3 regions of the Bifidobacterium angulatum DSM 20098 genome follow, and region 1 is predicted to be linked to each of the others. Evidence: riboswitches for the same ligand, from Rfam matches in the RefSeq annotation. Region 1 holds a riboswitch; each other region holds the start of a gene.

Region 1 (5,506 bases):
ATGACGTCCTTATTGAGGCCAACCGCCTCGAACAGCTGTGCGCCACGGTAGCTCATGATGGTGGAAACGCCCATCTTGGCCATGATCTTGAGCACGCCGGTAGACAGTGCATTGGTGAGGTTCTTCACAGCGGTTTCGGCGTCCACCTTAAGGTAGCCGCGACGCGCCAGGTCTTCGACGGATTCGAAAGCCAGGTACGGGTTCACCGCTGCCGCGCCATAGGCGATAAGCAGCGCCACATGGTGGATCTCGCGCACATCGCCGGCCTCCACGACCATGGAGATCTGCGTACGGGTATGGCGGCGCAGCAGGTGATGCTGCACTGCGGAGGTGAGCAGCAGGGACGGGATTGGCCCCCATGTGTGGTTGGAGTCACGGTCGGACAGCACCAGGAAGTTCTTGCCTTCGGCAATGGCCTCGTCGATTTCGGCGAAGATCTCGTCCAGGCGTTCCTTCAATGCCTTGCCGCCGCCAGCGACCTGATACAGGCCCTTGACCACATACGGCTTGTAATAGCCTCCCAGCAGCTTGGCCTTGTCCAGACGCTTGAGCTGTGCCATCTCGTCGGAGTTGAGCACCGGAAGCGGAATGAGGATCTTCTTGGCATGCAGCTCGCTGTCCGACAGCAGATTCGGCTCGGGACCGATGGCGGATTCAAGGCAGGTGACGATCTTCTCGCGCTCCCAATCCAGCGGCGGATTGGTGACCTGTGCGAACTTCTGGGTGAAGTAGTCGAACAGCATGCGGCTATGGGATGACAATGCGGCAAGCGGAGCGTCGTTACCCATGGATCCCAGCGGTTCCTTGCCGGTATTGGCCATCGGCATAAGCAGCAGCTTCAGATCCTCTTCGGTGTAGCCGAACGCGCGCTGACGACGCTGCACGGACTGGCCGGAGTGGTTCACATGCTCGCGTTTGGGCAGCTGGCTCATCTCGATGGAGTTGCCTTCCACCCACTGGCGGTACGGGTGCTGGGATGCGAGGTTCTTCTTGATTTCCTCGTCAGGGATGATGCGGCCTTCCTCGGTATCGACCAGGAACATCTTGCCGGGCTCAAGGCGGCCCTTGGACACGATATGCTCATCCGCGATCTCCGGCAGCACGCCGGCCTCGGAGGCAAGCACGACATATCCGTCGTCGGTAAGCTGCCAGCGACCGGGACGGAAGCCGTTGCGATCCAGCAGCGCTCCGACCTGAGTGCCATCGGTGAACACGATGTGCGCCGGGCCGTCCCATGGCTCAATCAACGTGTTGTTGTACTCGTAGAACGCCTTGACGTCCGGGTCGAGCTGACCGTTCTTCTCCCATGCCGGCGGAAGCATCATGCATACGGCGTGGGTCAGGGATCTGCCGGCAAGATGCAGCAGTTCGAGGCATTCGTCGAAGGTGCCGGAGTCGGAATACCCCGGGGTGGTGATCGGCAGCAGCGGTTCGAATTCGCCCAGCAGTTCGCTGCTCAGACGCCCCTCGCGGGCGGACAGCCAGTTGCGGTTGCCCTGGATGGTGTTGATCTCGCCATTATGCGCCAGCAGACGGAACGGTTGCGCCAACGGCCAGCTCGGGAACGTGTTGGTGGAGAAGCGGGAATGCACGATGGCCACCTTGGCCTTCATGCGTTCGTCGGACAGATCCAGGAAGAAGGGCTTGAGCTGCATGGTGGTGAGCATGCCCTTGTATGTGATGGTGCGCGAGGACAGGGAGGCGAAATAGATGCCGACCTCATGCTCCACGCGCTTGCGGATGCGGAAGGTCTTACGGTCGAGCGCAACGCCTGCGAGCTTGCCTTCGGGATCGGCCACGACCAGGGTCTTGAACGCGGGCATGCTGGCAAGCGCCTGCAGGCCGAGTCCGTCGGGGTTCGTGGGCACTACTCGCCAGGCAAGTACCTTCAGCCCCTCCTCTTCCACGATTCGGGCGATGGCCTGTTCCTGCTGGCCGGAAGTTGCGATGTCGCGATCGAGGAACGCGATGCCCGCGGCATAATGCCCCTCTTCGGGGAGCTCGGCATCGATGGTCGCACGCATGAACTCATCCGGCATGCTCATCAGGATGCCGGCACCGTCGCCGGTGTTTTCCTCGGCGCCCACTGCGCCACGATGGTTGAGGTTGACGAGCACTTCGATGGCGTCGTCAACGATCTTGCGTTCCGGACGCTTGTTGAGGGTGGTGACCATACCCACGCCACAAGCATCGTGTTCAGCTCCAGGGTCATACATACCTTGTGAATCATGGATCGTCAGATCTAACGGGGCGTGGAAAGTCACCGAAACCACCTTCAATGTTTTTGGGCAAGAAAAGTCTTGCGGTTCTTTAATGCGTGGATTAGAATAACGCGCCCTTGTGTCGTGAATATTTCCGTGTCCATATAACGAATACCCCGAAAAGTCAAGACATACTTTCTTGAGGAGATGTGGAGAATACCCAGCGAACCGGACTCTCATACCAACTCATCCAAGTATCGACGCATGCCGCTATGCTGGTTGCTTGTCTGAATAGTACAGGGGAGCCGATATGTGGCTGAGACGGGCTTTGCCCGGACCCTCATACCTGATCAGGGTAATGCCTGCGTAGGAATGTTACGAACGGTGCACACATACGTTCCCCTGTGTCGGCGATCATAAACTGGTCGTCCTCTATATAAGGAAGAGAGGGGAATTGACATGTCTGCCATGTCGCAACCATCTGTTCAGAACGGATCCGATTCGAAAAAGCTCACTCCAAAGAACGTTTTGCTGGGTTTGCAGCATGTGTTGGTGTCTAATGTGTGGCTTGATCCGGTATTTGTAGCCGGTGCCATTGGGTTGCCGTTGGCCTTGTCTTCGAATATGGTGAACGCCATTTTCATCGTGTCTGGTTTGGTCACGTTGATTCAGGCCACGAAGTTGGTGCGCCTGCCGATTGTGCAAGGTCCGTCTGCCGCATTTGACGCGTTGATGATTGCCGCTGGCACCGCCGGTTCATTGGCTGCGGCCGGCACGTCGATTTTTGTTAGTTCGCTGATTTTCGTGGTGTTGTGTCTGACTCGCGTGATTGAGAAGATGCGTTTTCTATTTGCGCCGATGGTTTCCGGCGTGATTATTTTTCTGGTTGGCGTTTCGCTGTCGAGTTTCACATTGAGTGAGTTTCTTGGCGGTGCTCCCGGCGATGACGGGTTTGCTGATCCGAAGACGCTGGCCGTGTCTGTGGCGACTTGCGTGTTGGTGGTGGTGCTTTCCCAGTTTGGCAAAGGCATGGTCAGGGCGCTTTCCTACTTGATTGCGTTGGTTGTCGGCACTTCGCTCTCCATAGTGTTTGGCATGGCAGATTTTTCCGGGGTCGCGTCCAAGTCTTGGTTCGGTCTTCCTCAGATCATGCCATATGGCGGTTTTGATTTTGATGCTGCGGTTTTTGTACCGTTCTTCATCGCCTATATGGTTGCGATTATGGAGGCGCTTGGCGTGTATCAGGCGGCCAGCGAGATTCAGGGCATCAAGCTTGAGGATCGCCAGGTTCGTTATGGTTTGTCCGGCGAAGCGGCTGGTTCCGCTATTTCTTCGCTGATCGGTGGTTTCACCACTACCGCGTATCCGCAGAATGTCGCTTTGCTTAAGGTTACGGATGAAGGCAAGTCCCGCACCCGCGTGCCGGTGATCATCGCCGGTGTGGTGTTTGTGGCACTTGGTTTCATGCCGAAAGCCGGCGCGATGTTGTCGCTGATCCCCTCCCCTGTAATCGGCGGCATTTTCCTTCCGGCTGCGGCGAGCCTGATCAGCACGGGCTTCAATACACTGCGCAAGGCGGAGCCGGACGACCGATCCCAGGTAGTCATCGGCTTGTCACTGCTGTTGGGTATCGCGTTGCCGAACGCATTGAGCGGTCTTGAGGGCGGCGCTCACGTGTTCTTCTCCAATTCGATTCTGGTCGGAGCGTTCTGCGTGGTGATTCTCAAGGCGTTGCTGATCGATTTACCGAATCTGATCAATCGTCGCAAAACAGGCACGGGCAATGCCGAGGATCAGGCACAAGCTTGATTCACGGTCAACCATTACCGAAAATTCAACATAGGAAAGGAACATTGCATCATGACATCGATGTCGCTAAACACTGAAGCTCAGCAGGTCAAGGCAGATGTGCTTGAGTTCATCGAAAAGTACGGATGCGAAACCGCGCCGGATGAGGCGTTCGACGCGCTCGCACGCCAGATTTTCACTTTTCAGTACGCTCATAACATGCAGTATCGCACGTATTGCATGTCTCGCAGGGTGACTCCGCAGACGTTGTCCAACTGGATGGATATTCCACCGATGCCGGTGGATGGGTTCAAGATGCTGACGCTCACTTCGATTCCCGAAACGGAGTGCGAGGCCGTGTTTATGACCAGCGGCACCACGCATCCCGGCCAGCGTGGACGCAACTATCATCCTGATCTTGAGGTGTGGGACGCTTCGATGATCGGCCCATTCCGTCATTTCATCATGCCTGATCGCGAGCGTATACGCATCGCAGTGCTCTCCCCCGCTTGGGAGATGAACCATAATGGTTCGTTGGCCCGTTATCTGACGCGTGCGCTGGAGCAGTGCGGCAGCGCAGGCAGCGGCTTCTTCTTCCATGAGGATGGTTTGGACTTCGCAGGCGTGGAGAGATTCCTCGATCAGGCGGTGGCCGATGGCGAGCCGGTGATGCTGATGGGCGCCTCGTCCGCATACCTGTATCTGCTCGACTATCTTGCCAAGCAGGGCAAGACCTATGCCTTGGCAAAGGATTCGCGTGTGTTCGATACCGGTGGATTCAAGAGCACAAAAACCGATATGACGGTCGATGACCTGTATGCGAGGTTCTCTGAGGTGTTCGGCGTCGCCCGCACGCACTGTGTGAACATGTATGGCATGACGGAGTTGAGTTCACAGATTTACGACCAGAATCTGCTGTCGTACTATACGGACGGCTCGTCGAATTATCTGAAGGCCACGCCGTCGTGGGTTCGTTCCGTGTTTCTCGATCCGTCGACCCTCATGCCTGTTCCCAATGGCAAGCAGGGTGTGATCGCGCATTACGATTTGGCGAATTGGAATTCCTGCCTGGCGATTTTGACGGAGGATCTTGGCGTGCGCACCGCTTCCGGTTACGAACTCAATGGTCGTGCGAAGGGTGCGGAGGCACGCGGTTGCTCCATTGCCGTCGATGAGGTGATGGCGGCGAACGCATGAACGTCATCGATATTTTCCATGCGCCGCGCGGTTTCGTGTTTCAGGATTTCGAAACGCGCGGCATCGTCACCGATCATGGTGAGGTCACGTTACGATATCCGGTGCTCACTGCGGAGATAATCCGCGATTTGTGCGGGACGGTACGTCGCAATCGGCTGCAGGCACTGTCGGCATATTCCGTCGAACGCATTGTGGATGTTATCGGTAAGGCTGTGGAATTGTGGACGGATCCCGATTATGAGGAACGTCTACTTGCCGAATCGTTGATTCCCGCCATTACCGGCTATGATGCGACGATGACGCGCATCGAGTTGAAACGC
Region 2 (5,506 bases), 350 kb from region 1:
ACAAGAACAACGTACTGTTCGACTTCCTGACCACCGGCACCTACAACCGTCAGCGCCCGTTCTTCCAGACCATCAGCCCGTCGATGGATATTCTGGTCTCCTCCAACCTGGAACGCATGCTGTACTACATGTCCGACAAGGACGCTCGTCTCATCTCCATGCTGATGAACGACCTCAAGCAGTGGGGAGCCTACGAGATTCCGAGCGGCATGCTCGCCAAGATCCGTCAGATCTTCGGCACCGGCTGGGCCGATGAGAACCAGGTGCGCGAAATGATCGCCGACTGCTGGAACAAGAACCATTACGTGATCGACCCGCACACCGCCTGCGGCTACTTCGTCATGCAGCAGATGCCGCGCGACCCGCTGACCCCGCGCGTACTGCTCGCCACCGCAAGCCCCTACAAGTTCCCACGCGTGGTGAACGAGTCCCTGGGCCTCGACGCCACCGGCACCGACTTCGCATGCATGGACGTGCTTGCCGAGGCGACCGGCACCACCGCCCCCGCCGCACTGCGCGGCCTGGAGAACGCCGACGTGCGATTCGACAACGTGGTGGAGGTCGACGGTATGGAGGACTTCGTGGAGCACGCGGCCAAGACGCTGTGATTCCACAGCACACCACCGTCATACCGGCATAATCCACACATCGGCCACCCGCGTAATACGGGCGGCCGATTTTCTATTGTTCCCGGTCGGCATATACAGTACGTTCCCGGAGGCAACCCGTACAATCATGGCAGCACCCACGCAACAGACAATCCCAGCAGACAATCACGGCAACGGCAAATCACCAGGCAAGGCACCGAAGGACCGACTCATCACCCGTGACGTGGCGCTGGTCATGCTGGCGACCTTCTTCTTCATGGCAAGCAATATGACCATCACGCCGATCGTCGCCGGGTACGGCGAGACCCTGGGCGCAACCGGCGCGCTGATGGGCGTCATCGCCGGCGTGATGAGCTTCGTATCGTTGTTCTGCAGACCGATCGCCGGCAATCTGTCGGATCTGGTGAGCAAACGGCTGCTGGTGGCGACCGGCACCACGCTGTACATCGTGGCCGGAATCCTGTACTGCTGGGCGGATTCCACCGGCATGCTCATCGCCGCACGCATCGTCAACGGGCTTGGCTTCGCCTGCGGCTCGGTATGCCTGGCGACATGGGTGTCGCTGCTGCTGCCTATCCGCCATATGGGCGCGGGCATGGGATTGTACGGCATTGTGAACGCGCTGGCCATTGCGGTCGGCCCGGCGCTCGGCATACGGCTGCATCAGCTGGTCGGCTATCATCTGACGTTCATCGCATCATTGGCGATGAACGTGCTCACGCTGATCGTGGTGATGCTGGTTCGCAACGGCGGTGCACCGGCAAGAAGAAGGACGAACGCTCCAGACGGGGAACCGAGCTCGGCCATGGCACCGCGGAAGACACCGCACGCATCACATCGTTTGCGTTTGAGCAGTCTGGTTGAGCCGCGTGCGATTCCGCTGGTCGTGGTGTTCATGATGTTCGCCGTCCCCTATTTCGCGAACCAGTCGTTCCTCGTCGACTACATCGCCGCGCGGCATCTTGCCGCCTCCTCCGACCTGTTCTTCGTATACTACGCGGTGGCGCTGCTCATCCTGCGCCTGACGTTGAAGGACCTGTTCGACAGCAAGGGCTTCCGGTTCTGGCTGATCGTATGCTCGATCATGATGCTGGGCGCGCTGGCGTTTCTGACCGGCATGACGAACGACTGGTACCTGCTGGTCGCGGGCATCGGCATGGCCGGCAGCTATGGCCTGCTCAGTTCGGTGACGCAGGCGCAGGCCGTGGTGATCGCCGGACGGGAACGCAGCGGCATGGCGAACAGCACCTATTACATGGGCATCGATTTGGGCATGGCGTTGGGTCCGATGCTGGCCGGCGTATTCTATGGACATCTGCCGATCGCATGGTTCTACCCGGTGTTCATGGTCACGATTCCACTTGCGTGGATCGTCTACGTGAGCTTTGCACATATGATCCACGGGCGCGGATAGGCGCGCAGCGGTTGCCTTGGCGTTCCCGCTGGTATGCCCGCTCGCGTGCGACGCCCATAGTGCCGCCGGACGTTTCGGCACTTGAAGACACCCCAACGACTAGCATCGATCGCATGACGAATGCAAAGAAGAACTGGCCCGATCCATCGACGATACGACTGCGCCGACAGCCGGGCGGTTTCGGCAGGAACGCGGCATCCGGCGTGCGCGGCAGGTCGGCGATGCCGTTCAAGGCGACCGGGCATAAGGGTGGCATCAGCCGGCAGGGGTCGAAACGCGGCTGAACCGACAGGGAGACGCCGTGCCGTTGATCATCGCTCATCCCACCATTACTCGACCATCCGCCGGTTTGCGCCGTCAACGGACAATCATCAGTTGAAAATCATCGATATTGAAAGGCCATCAGCATGCTGATCCGCCATGCCACCTTGAACGATCTGCCGGCAATCGCGGCGGTCGAAGCCGCCTGTTTCCCCGCCGTCGAGGCTGCGAGCGCCGATGCGTTGCGCGAACGTCTGATGGTGTACCCCGATTGCTTCTGGCTGATGATCGACGACGCAGCTGACGATGCCAAGGCAACGGCTGCACGCGCCGCCACCGTTGACGGGCGACTGGTTGCGTTCATCAATGGATTCGTCACCGACTCCCCCGATCTGAGCGACGATATGTACGCGGATGCCGCCCAGCATGATCCGCATGGCGCCTGGCAGATGGTCTTCGGCGTGGACACCGCACCCGAATACCGGCATTGCGGTTATGCCAGCGCGTTGATGCGGCGGGTGATCGAAGACGCACGGCAGGCCGGACGCGCAGGACTGGTGTTGACGTGCAAGGATCGGCTTGTCGGCTTCTATGCGCGTTTGGGGTATGTGGACGAGGGCATATCCGAATCCACGCATGGCAACGTTGTATGGCATCAGATGCGGTTGCGGTTCTGACCATCAACGTACGACCGTCGAGTCTTCCCTATCCCGGTACAGCGATTCCGTCGCGTCGCGAAACGGCATGGAATGCTGCGGGTACATGAAAATGAGACGCAGCGCCCCAACAATCACAAACGCCAGTCTCAGCGGGCCTCGTCCCACTGCGGCTTCCAGGAATACTGCATGTCGTAGGCGCTCGACCAGAACATGTATTCGTTCTGCACGCCGTTGCAGAAGATCTCCTCAAGCTCGTGCAAACGGTTTTCGCCTAATCCCTGGACCATGTGCTCGATATGTTCGATCAGCCACACGGAGCTGCTCCAGAACTCCTCGGTCTTGTACATGTCGATCCAGCTGCGGAACGGGTTGGATTCCAGCGTATCGGCGAACTCCCTGGCGAGTCGCTGGCCGTAATCCGCATACACCCAGGCGCATGGCAGCACGGCCACGAGAATGTCCAGCAGGTCGCCGCCATAGGCGATTGCGAGGATGTTGGACGTGTAGGCGCGGGCGAATGCGGATTGGCGCGCATTGTTCATTTCGTTTTCGTTCACGCCGAATCCGGCCATGTATGTGCGATGCACGGAGGATTCCACGTTGAAGATGGTGTTCTGCACATCGGCCATGAAACGCATGACCTCGGGGTCGCGGGTCTTGGTCAATGCCAGCGCGTGCACTTTAGCGTAATCGGCGAGATAACGGTAGTCCTGCAACAGGTAGAAGGCAAACCGTTCCTGTGCGAGCGTGCCGGCGCCGAGTTCACGCAGGAACGGCTGGTTGTAGCCGTCCTCCCAAACCATATCGGCGGCGGTGCGCAGTCTGCGGGCGAACGGCGGCAGGTTGTCGAGACGGATCCCTCTGGCGGGATCGAAGCCGCTATCGAATGCGAAATCGTATGTACGGGTATCGGATGCCATGCTTGCCATGGTGTTGCCTCCCTACGCTGGTATTAACCATCAGGTTCTAAGGGTCAGGCTGTATGCCTTTCTCAACCCGCGTGCGCGTTGCAATATGCGCCGACGCGCGGGTTCCCCTGCAATTTGCGGATTTCATTATGGCGATATGCGCCGACTGGCTGCGCCACCGCGCGCTGCGCATGCGCGTTATAGGAAACGAGGTGCGTCGTGGAAGTCGAACATCACACCGTCCGCCAGTGCGCAGATACGCGCCCAATCCGCGTCCGACGAATCGTCGTGCATGGCCCACACGCGCATGCCCACGGATTTCGCCGATCGAATGCCCGGCAGAATGTCTTCGAACACCACGCATTCGCATGGTTCGGCACCCAATCTGGATGCCGCGAGCAGATATACGTCCGGCTGGTCCTTGCCTATGCCGTGTACGTCATCCACCGAGGTGATGGTGGTGAAGAAGTCGAAGATGCCCACATGCTTCATGGCAGGTTCACGCAGCGACGGAGTCAGCGATGTCGCCACACCCAGTTTCACGCCGGCATCGTGCAGATAGGTGAGGTATTCCACAGCGCCCGGCTTGGATTCGACCATGGTGGCGTACGCCTCGTGCGCCATATCGTCCCATTCGGCCATCACCGCTTCGGGGGTCTCGTTCAGGCGGAAGCGCTCGATGGTGTACGCCGCGACCTGTTCGAACGGCATGGCGCTGATGGTGGGCACGTAATCGGCTGGCACCTCGAAGCCTCGTCTGGCGAGGAAGTCCATGTCGATCTGATCCCATACGCCCATGGAGTCGAGCAGTGTGCCGTCAAGATCGAAGATCGCCGCCTTCGGCATGGAGCTGGACGAGTGGGTGGCCGGAGCGCTGCCCGATGCGGGGGCAATGGTTGAGGGGATGTTGGTCATGTGTACCTGCCTGCTGATGACCGATCTGGTCGGCGGATTCGTGCGTTCGGGGTCGAGCCGTGCGGATTATCGGCGATTCGATGCCTCCGCATGGCTCAAAGCGTGGATTCGGCCAGAAGCTCCCTGGCGTGTTCAAGGGACGTTTCGGTGGCATTACCGGATAGCATGCGTGCGATCTCACCGGTACGTGCCTCGCCGGTCACCTCGGTGACGATGGTTTCGGTCATGCCGCCATCCGTCTGCTGCGTTTTGGCGACCACGAACTGCTTGTCCGCCCAGGAGGCGACCTGCGGCAGATGTGTTACGACGATCACCTGCGCGCTTTCGGCGAGACGGGCCAGTCGGTGACCGAGCTCCACTGCCGCCTTGCCTCCCACACCGGCGTCGACTTCGTCGAAGATGAACGTCATGCCTTCGGCGCTGCCACGTTGTTCGGCGGCGACAAGCTCCAAGGCGAGCATCAAACGGCTGAGCTCACCGCCGGACGCGCTTTTGCCCATCGGCAGTTCGGGCGAGCCGGGAAACGGCGTGAACAGGAATTCGATGTCGTCGCCGCCATAGGGTCCGAGCGAACCTGTGGGGCTGTCGCCGCCATCATGTTCGGCCACGCGAATACGCAACGAGGCGCCGCCCATAGCCAACGATCCAAGTTCCTCGCTGACATGCACCCCCAGATCGCCCGCGGCCTGCACCCGCACCTCATGCAATGCTTCGGCCGCATGGACAGCCCGTTGGTAGAGC
Region 3 (5,506 bases), 320 kb from region 1:
GTGTCGAACGGAATATGGCCCGGTCCTTCGATCATGACCTGCACGTCCTTGGCCCAGGCGCGCTTGGTGAGTTCGCCCAGCGTCATGAGTTCGGCCAGCTGCGCCTGGTCGTTCGCGTCCGCGAGTGAACCGGGGCGCAGGCCGTCGCCCAGTGAGAACGCCACATCGTATTTGGCGAAGATGTCGCACAGTTCGTCGAAATGCGTGTACAGGAAGCTTTCCTGATGATGCTGCAGGCACCATTCGGCCATGATCGAACCGCCGCGCGAGACGATGCCGGTCATGCGGTTGGCGGTCAGCGGCACGTAGCGCATGAGCACGCCGGCATGGATCGTCATATAGTCCACGCCCTGCTCGCACTGTTCGATCACGGTGTCGCGGAACAGCTCCCAGCTCAGCTTGGACGCGTCGTCCTCCACCTTTTCCAGCGCCTGGTACATCGGCACAGTGCCGATCGGGACGGGGGAGTTGCGCAGAATCCACTCACGCGTGGTGTGGATGTCGTTGCCGGTCGAAAGGTCCATCACGGTGTCGGCACCCCACTTGGTCGCCCAGGTGAGTTTCTCCACCTCTTCGTCGATGGACGAGGTGACGGCCGAATTGCCCATGTTCGCGTTGAGCTTGGTGAGGAACTTGGCGCCGATGATCATCGGCTCGGCTTCGGGGTGGTTGATGTTGCACGGCATTACCGCGCGGCCCGCGGCCAGTTCGGAGCGCACAAGCTCCACGCTGCAATGCTCGCGTTCGGCCACGTAGCGCATTTCCGGGGTGATGATGTTGTGGCGTGCATACCACATCTGCGTCACCGGATGGTCCTTGGCGCGCATGGGCTTGTGCTGGCGGCCGCGCCACTCCTTGGATGCCTTGCCGCGCTTGATGGCACGCTTGCCGTCATCCTCAAGATTGCGGCGGCGACCTTCGTATTCCTCCACGTCGCCACGGTCGCGGATCCAGTCGAGACGAAGCGGCGCCAGGCCTTCCTTCGGATCGCACTTGGGACCTTCCGTGTTGTAATCCTTGAACGGCGGGTTCGGGCCGACGCCGGGGGTGTCGGACAGTTTGATCTCGGTGTACGGCACTTCCAGATCGTAGGTGCCGAACTGGTTTTCGAAATGAATCGGCGTGGTCTTGCGGATATGCGCCTTGTCGCGCTGGGTGCAGCCGCGGGCCGCGATGTCCACGCGCTGCTGCTTGGCCAGCTTGGAGGCGGCCTTGGCCTCCTTGGCGTTGGTGAACTTCTTTGCGGCGGGCTGTGCCGGCTGCTGGCTGGCGTTCTCCGCAACGGCTGCCGGGCGTTGCGCGTAGCCGTGCCTCCTGTCGCCGCGCACGGCCTTCCAGCGCGTCACCATCTCACGGGTGGCGGCTTCCGGATCGTCCGCGCCTGCAATGGCGGACACCACGAACCAGCCGGCAGCGTCAGTGGAGGCCAGCATCTCCATATCGTCGGCGTGCACGCCGCCGCCGACCACGACGGGGAAATCGCTTGCCGCGCAGATGGTGTTGATCTGTTCCTCGTCAAGCGTGTGGCCGGAGCCGTCGTTGCCGCCCACGGAGGCTTCGGGCTTGGTGGTGGAGACGTGCAGCGGGCCGGCGCCGATGTAGTCGATGCAGCCTGCCGGCAGTTCGTTGATGAGCTTGACCAGGCTTTCGGTTTCCGCGGACAGGCCGACGATGGCGTCCTCGCCGAGCAGCGCGCGGGCTTCGCGCGGTTCCATATCGGTCTGGCCGATATGCACGCCGTCCACTTTGATGCCCTTGTTGCGAGCCTGCCAGACCACGTCCACGCGGTCGTCGATTACGAACGGCACCGTGTCGGACTTATTGTTGTCCTCGATGATCTGCGCGATGTCGCGTGCGGTTTCGGTAAGTTCCTTGGCGTCCATCTTCTTGGCGCGCAGCTGGATGAAGGTGGCGCCGCCACGCAGGGCGTCGTCCACCACGTCGGTGACCGGTCGGCCTTTGCAATCTTCCGGGCCTACGACGAAGTAGGCGCTCAGATCGAAACAGCCGCGCATGGATGCGTATGGGAAATTATTGCTCATTGGTGTCCCCTTATAGCTTGATATGGAAGGAAAGTGTGGATGGATTTCGCCGCGCGTTACGGGTATCTGTATGCGTCGTGCTGCTGCACGGAAAGCCGGTCCACGGGCTTGCGCGTGTGTCGGCACGGAGCATGACGGTATGCGCCAAATGCTGCGTGCATACCCGTCTGGCAAGCGGCTTGATACGTGTGGAAGCCGCTTCGACGGTCAGCCGATCAGAATCTCGGACTGAGCCACCTGTTCTGCGGTGACGTTCCACAATGCGTCGAGGAACGCGACCTGGAAGGAGCCCGGGCCGTTGGACTCACGTTCGGCGATTTCGCTGGCACGGTTGTACAGCAGCGATGCCGCGATGGAGGCGGTCAGTGGTTCCGCCACGGCCAGGTAGGTGGCGGTCACGCCGCCAAGCGAGCAGCCGGCTCCGGTGATCTTCGTCATCATCGCGCTGCCGCCGGGCAAACGGTATACGGTCTCGCCATCGGTCACCAGATCGGATGCGCCGGATACGGCGACCGCGCCTTTGCCGCCAGCGGCATGCTGTGCAAGATAGCGTGCCAGTCGTTTGGCGGCATCCACGGCGGCTTCCACCTCGTCCACGGCTTCCACGCCGGCAGGGCGGGTGGTCTCGCCTTCAGCGCCGTCGTTCGCGCCAAGCTCCCACATGGCGTCCAAGGCGATGATCTCGCTGGCGTTGCCGCGAATCACCGTCGGGGGAGCAGTCTTGAAGGACTGCAGGATGGCGGTGCGGGTCTTGCCGATGCCAGCGGCCACCGGGTCAAGCACCCACGGCTTGCCCAAATACTGCAGTTTCGGGGCGATGTCCGCCAGCGCGTCCTTGTAGAACGGCAGCAGCGTGCCCACGTTGATGTATGTCGAACCGGCGATCTTCGCGGTATCCACGATATCGTCCGGCAGAAAGCTCATGGCCGCGGTGCCGCCAGCGGCAAGCTGGGCGTTCGCCACCAGGTTGATGGTGACGAAATTCGTGAACGACTGCGCCAGCGGCGTGGTGGAACGTACGTCGCTCACCGCCTGTGCGATGCGCTCGCGAATCGGGTCTGCTGCGGAAATCGCGGAAACGGCTGCTGTGCCGTCAGTGTATGAGCTGTCACTCATTGCGCTGCTCCCTACGTTGGTCCTAACCAACAGGTTCAAAGGGTCAGGCGTTCGCCTATCTCAGCCTCCCGCGCGTGCGGGAAGCCCCCCTGCATGTACAAATACGGTTTTCAACGTATACAAGGGTATTGACCAAGGGTATTGACATGGCGGCGCGATGCTGGTAAAAGCATTGACACCGCGTGGCTTACGCACAGGTGCCGTTGTGAATGGACTGCGCGATCTGGTCGCTCTGCGCGTCCATCGCATACGCGGCCAAACCCTGCTGACTGCCTGCGATGCGCTCGCGGCTGGCGCCGAGGAACTGCACCGCATACGAATTGGTCACCGCCTCCGTCCGGTTCGCGGCGATCTCAGGCTCGGTGGTGCCGCACACGATCATGATCGAACGATGCGCCAGCTCATGCTTCGTGTAGTCGACCAGCAGCGGACTGCGCTCCACCGTGGGCCACTCCGGGTGTGTGGTCAGCATGTTCACCTCGTTGCGGCTGGCTTGCGAGCCGCCACAGAAGAAGCCGATCACCATGTCGGCGTTGTCGTCTCCGTTGTCGTCGGCGCCGGGGCAGCCGTATACGCTGGTCTGTTTGACCTGCACGCCCAAGGTGGACGCCACCGATTGCGCCGTGCCCAGCCACCCGGCGGCATCCATCGCGCCCGCTTCGGTCGGCACGGCAATCTGCGCCGCGTTCGTCTCTTCCGTGTGCAGGCTGGCTATGGAATCCGCCACCTGTTGGCGCACCCGCTGCTCCAGGTTGTACAGGCTTTTCAGATCATCGAGATGCTCCTGCAAGGTCTGGTATGAACGCTGCTTGCCATAGCGGGAAACGAGTTCGTTGATGGCGGCTGGGTCGTCGACCTGTACCATCCAATGCCCGCCATCGGTGCGGAAATCGTTGGCGAAACTGGTTTCCATGGCGTCGATAAGCGCGGCTGTTTGCGTTTGCATGGTATTCGCGGCGTTGTTGAGCCTGTCGACGGTGCCCAGCAGGGTGGTTCGCGGGGTGAAGACGAACTGGGCGAATGGCGAATCCGAAGTGAAACGCGTGAGACTGGCGCTCGCGGCCAACTGGTCATAATCGGCAACGGCTTGGCGAGTGGACGTGATGGCGCTTTGGAAATCGTTGGCATGCATGGTGCCTTGCGCGAAATCCATACTTGCCGCTGCGGTGGCGCGTGTGGATTTCGCGGATTCGATCACGGCGCGAATGTCTGCCAGCTCGCCGCTGGAAATCTGCCCGCGGCCGGCAATGCCAATGCCTCCGGCCACGATCAGCAGCGCGATGAGAATCCTCGCCGCAATGCGCGAACCACGTCGGTTGGCATCGTAGAACATCATCCTGCGTCAGCCCCTTTTTCTGTAATCGCTCTTCCCTAGGCGTTTCCTCGGATTGCGCTCTTTTGGATTATGCCCCTCAGAGCATCCATGCCTGCCCAGTCTATCCCAGGTCGTTCTTCTTTCATGCGGTCGTGGTGACTCGCTTGTTTTTGCGGCGGATCGGTGTGCCGCCGCGTGAAGATGAGCACGAATGGTATGAACAGCTGTAGTCCGGGATTCCGTAGGTGGTTTTTGCATTCCGTAGGTGGTTGGGCTTGGAAAGCGGTTGCGGAAACCGCTGTATTTCAGCCGTCTCCATTCGCGGTTTCGGAAGGCGAACACCTACGGAACCGCAAACCCCCTACGGAATTCTCCAGAACAGCAGGGAATATGTGCCGTCGTTCGCTCTGATCGGATTGCTCAAAACAGAAGGGTGTGAAGCCGTTTGTCTGCTTCACACCCTTGGGGCGGTTACGGAAGAAAGAAAAGCGTCTCCGGATTCCGGCTCCGCCGCTTCTAGAACACGGACCGGGCGCCGGCCATCTTCTCGAACTCCTCAAGCACCTGCACTTTGGCGAGGGCGTCCTCGTATTTCACGGTGCCCTTGTTCACCAGGCGCGCCAGATCCTGGTCGAGCGTGTGCATGCCTTCCTTTTCGCCGGATTGCAGCACCGTGCGGATCTGATGGGCTTTGCCGCCGCGGATCAGTGCCGCCACGGCCGGGGTGTTGAGCATCACTTCGGTGGCGGGCACTCGGCCATGCCCGCTGGCGCGGGGCAGTAGGGTTTGCACGACCACGGCGCGCAGTGTGGACGCCACCTGCATGCGGATCTGCTGCTGCTGGTTCTCCGGGTATACGTCGATCAGACGGTCCACGGTGGAGCCTGCGTCCTGCGTGTGCAGGGTGGCGAACACCAGGTGGCCGGTTTCCACTGCGGTCAATGCGGTGGAGATGGTCTCCAGGTCTCGAAGCTCACCTACTTCGATGATGTCAGGGTCTTCGCGAAGCGCTCGCTTCAGCGCTTCGGCGAAG

What was found. Region 1 has a riboswitch for thiamine pyrophosphate ahead of BBAG_RS03995 (solute carrier family 23 protein). Riboswitches for the same ligand answer to the same signal wherever they lie in the genome.
Region 2: another riboswitch for thiamine pyrophosphate. It lies ahead of tenA (thiaminase II); the one in region 1 lies ahead of BBAG_RS03995 (solute carrier family 23 protein).
Region 3: another riboswitch for thiamine pyrophosphate. It lies ahead of BBAG_RS02710 (hydroxyethylthiazole kinase); the one in region 1 lies ahead of BBAG_RS03995 (solute carrier family 23 protein).

What each region holds. Positions count from the first base shown of each region.
Region 1 is NZ_AP012322.1:992,444-997,949, reverse strand. It holds gene gltB (glutamate synthase large subunit) at 1-2,264, opposite strand, end outside; TPP riboswitch at 2,490-2,592, shown strand; gene BBAG_RS03995 (solute carrier family 23 protein) at 2,661-4,010, shown strand; gene BBAG_RS03990 (LuxE/PaaK family acyltransferase) at 4,071-5,186, shown strand; gene BBAG_RS03985 (acyl-CoA reductase) at 5,183-5,506, shown strand, end outside.
Region 2 is NZ_AP012322.1:1,339,498-1,345,003, forward strand. It holds gene thrC (threonine synthase) at 1-608, shown strand, start outside; gene BBAG_RS05480 (MFS transporter) at 736-2,022, shown strand; gene BBAG_RS08505 (hypothetical protein) at 2,136-2,306, shown strand; gene BBAG_RS05485 (GNAT family N-acetyltransferase) at 2,430-2,960, shown strand; gene tenA (thiaminase II) at 3,089-3,871, opposite strand; TPP riboswitch at 3,863-3,990, opposite strand; gene BBAG_RS05495 (HAD family hydrolase) at 4,049-4,696, opposite strand; gene recN (DNA repair protein RecN) at 4,861-5,506, opposite strand, start outside.
Region 3 is NZ_AP012322.1:669,514-675,019, forward strand. It holds gene thiC (phosphomethylpyrimidine synthase ThiC) at 1-2,042, opposite strand, end outside; gene BBAG_RS02710 (hydroxyethylthiazole kinase) at 2,250-3,158, opposite strand; TPP riboswitch at 3,150-3,259, opposite strand; gene BBAG_RS02715 (hypothetical protein) at 3,346-4,494, opposite strand; gene BBAG_RS02720 (type IV pilus twitching motility protein PilT) at 4,990-5,506, opposite strand, start outside.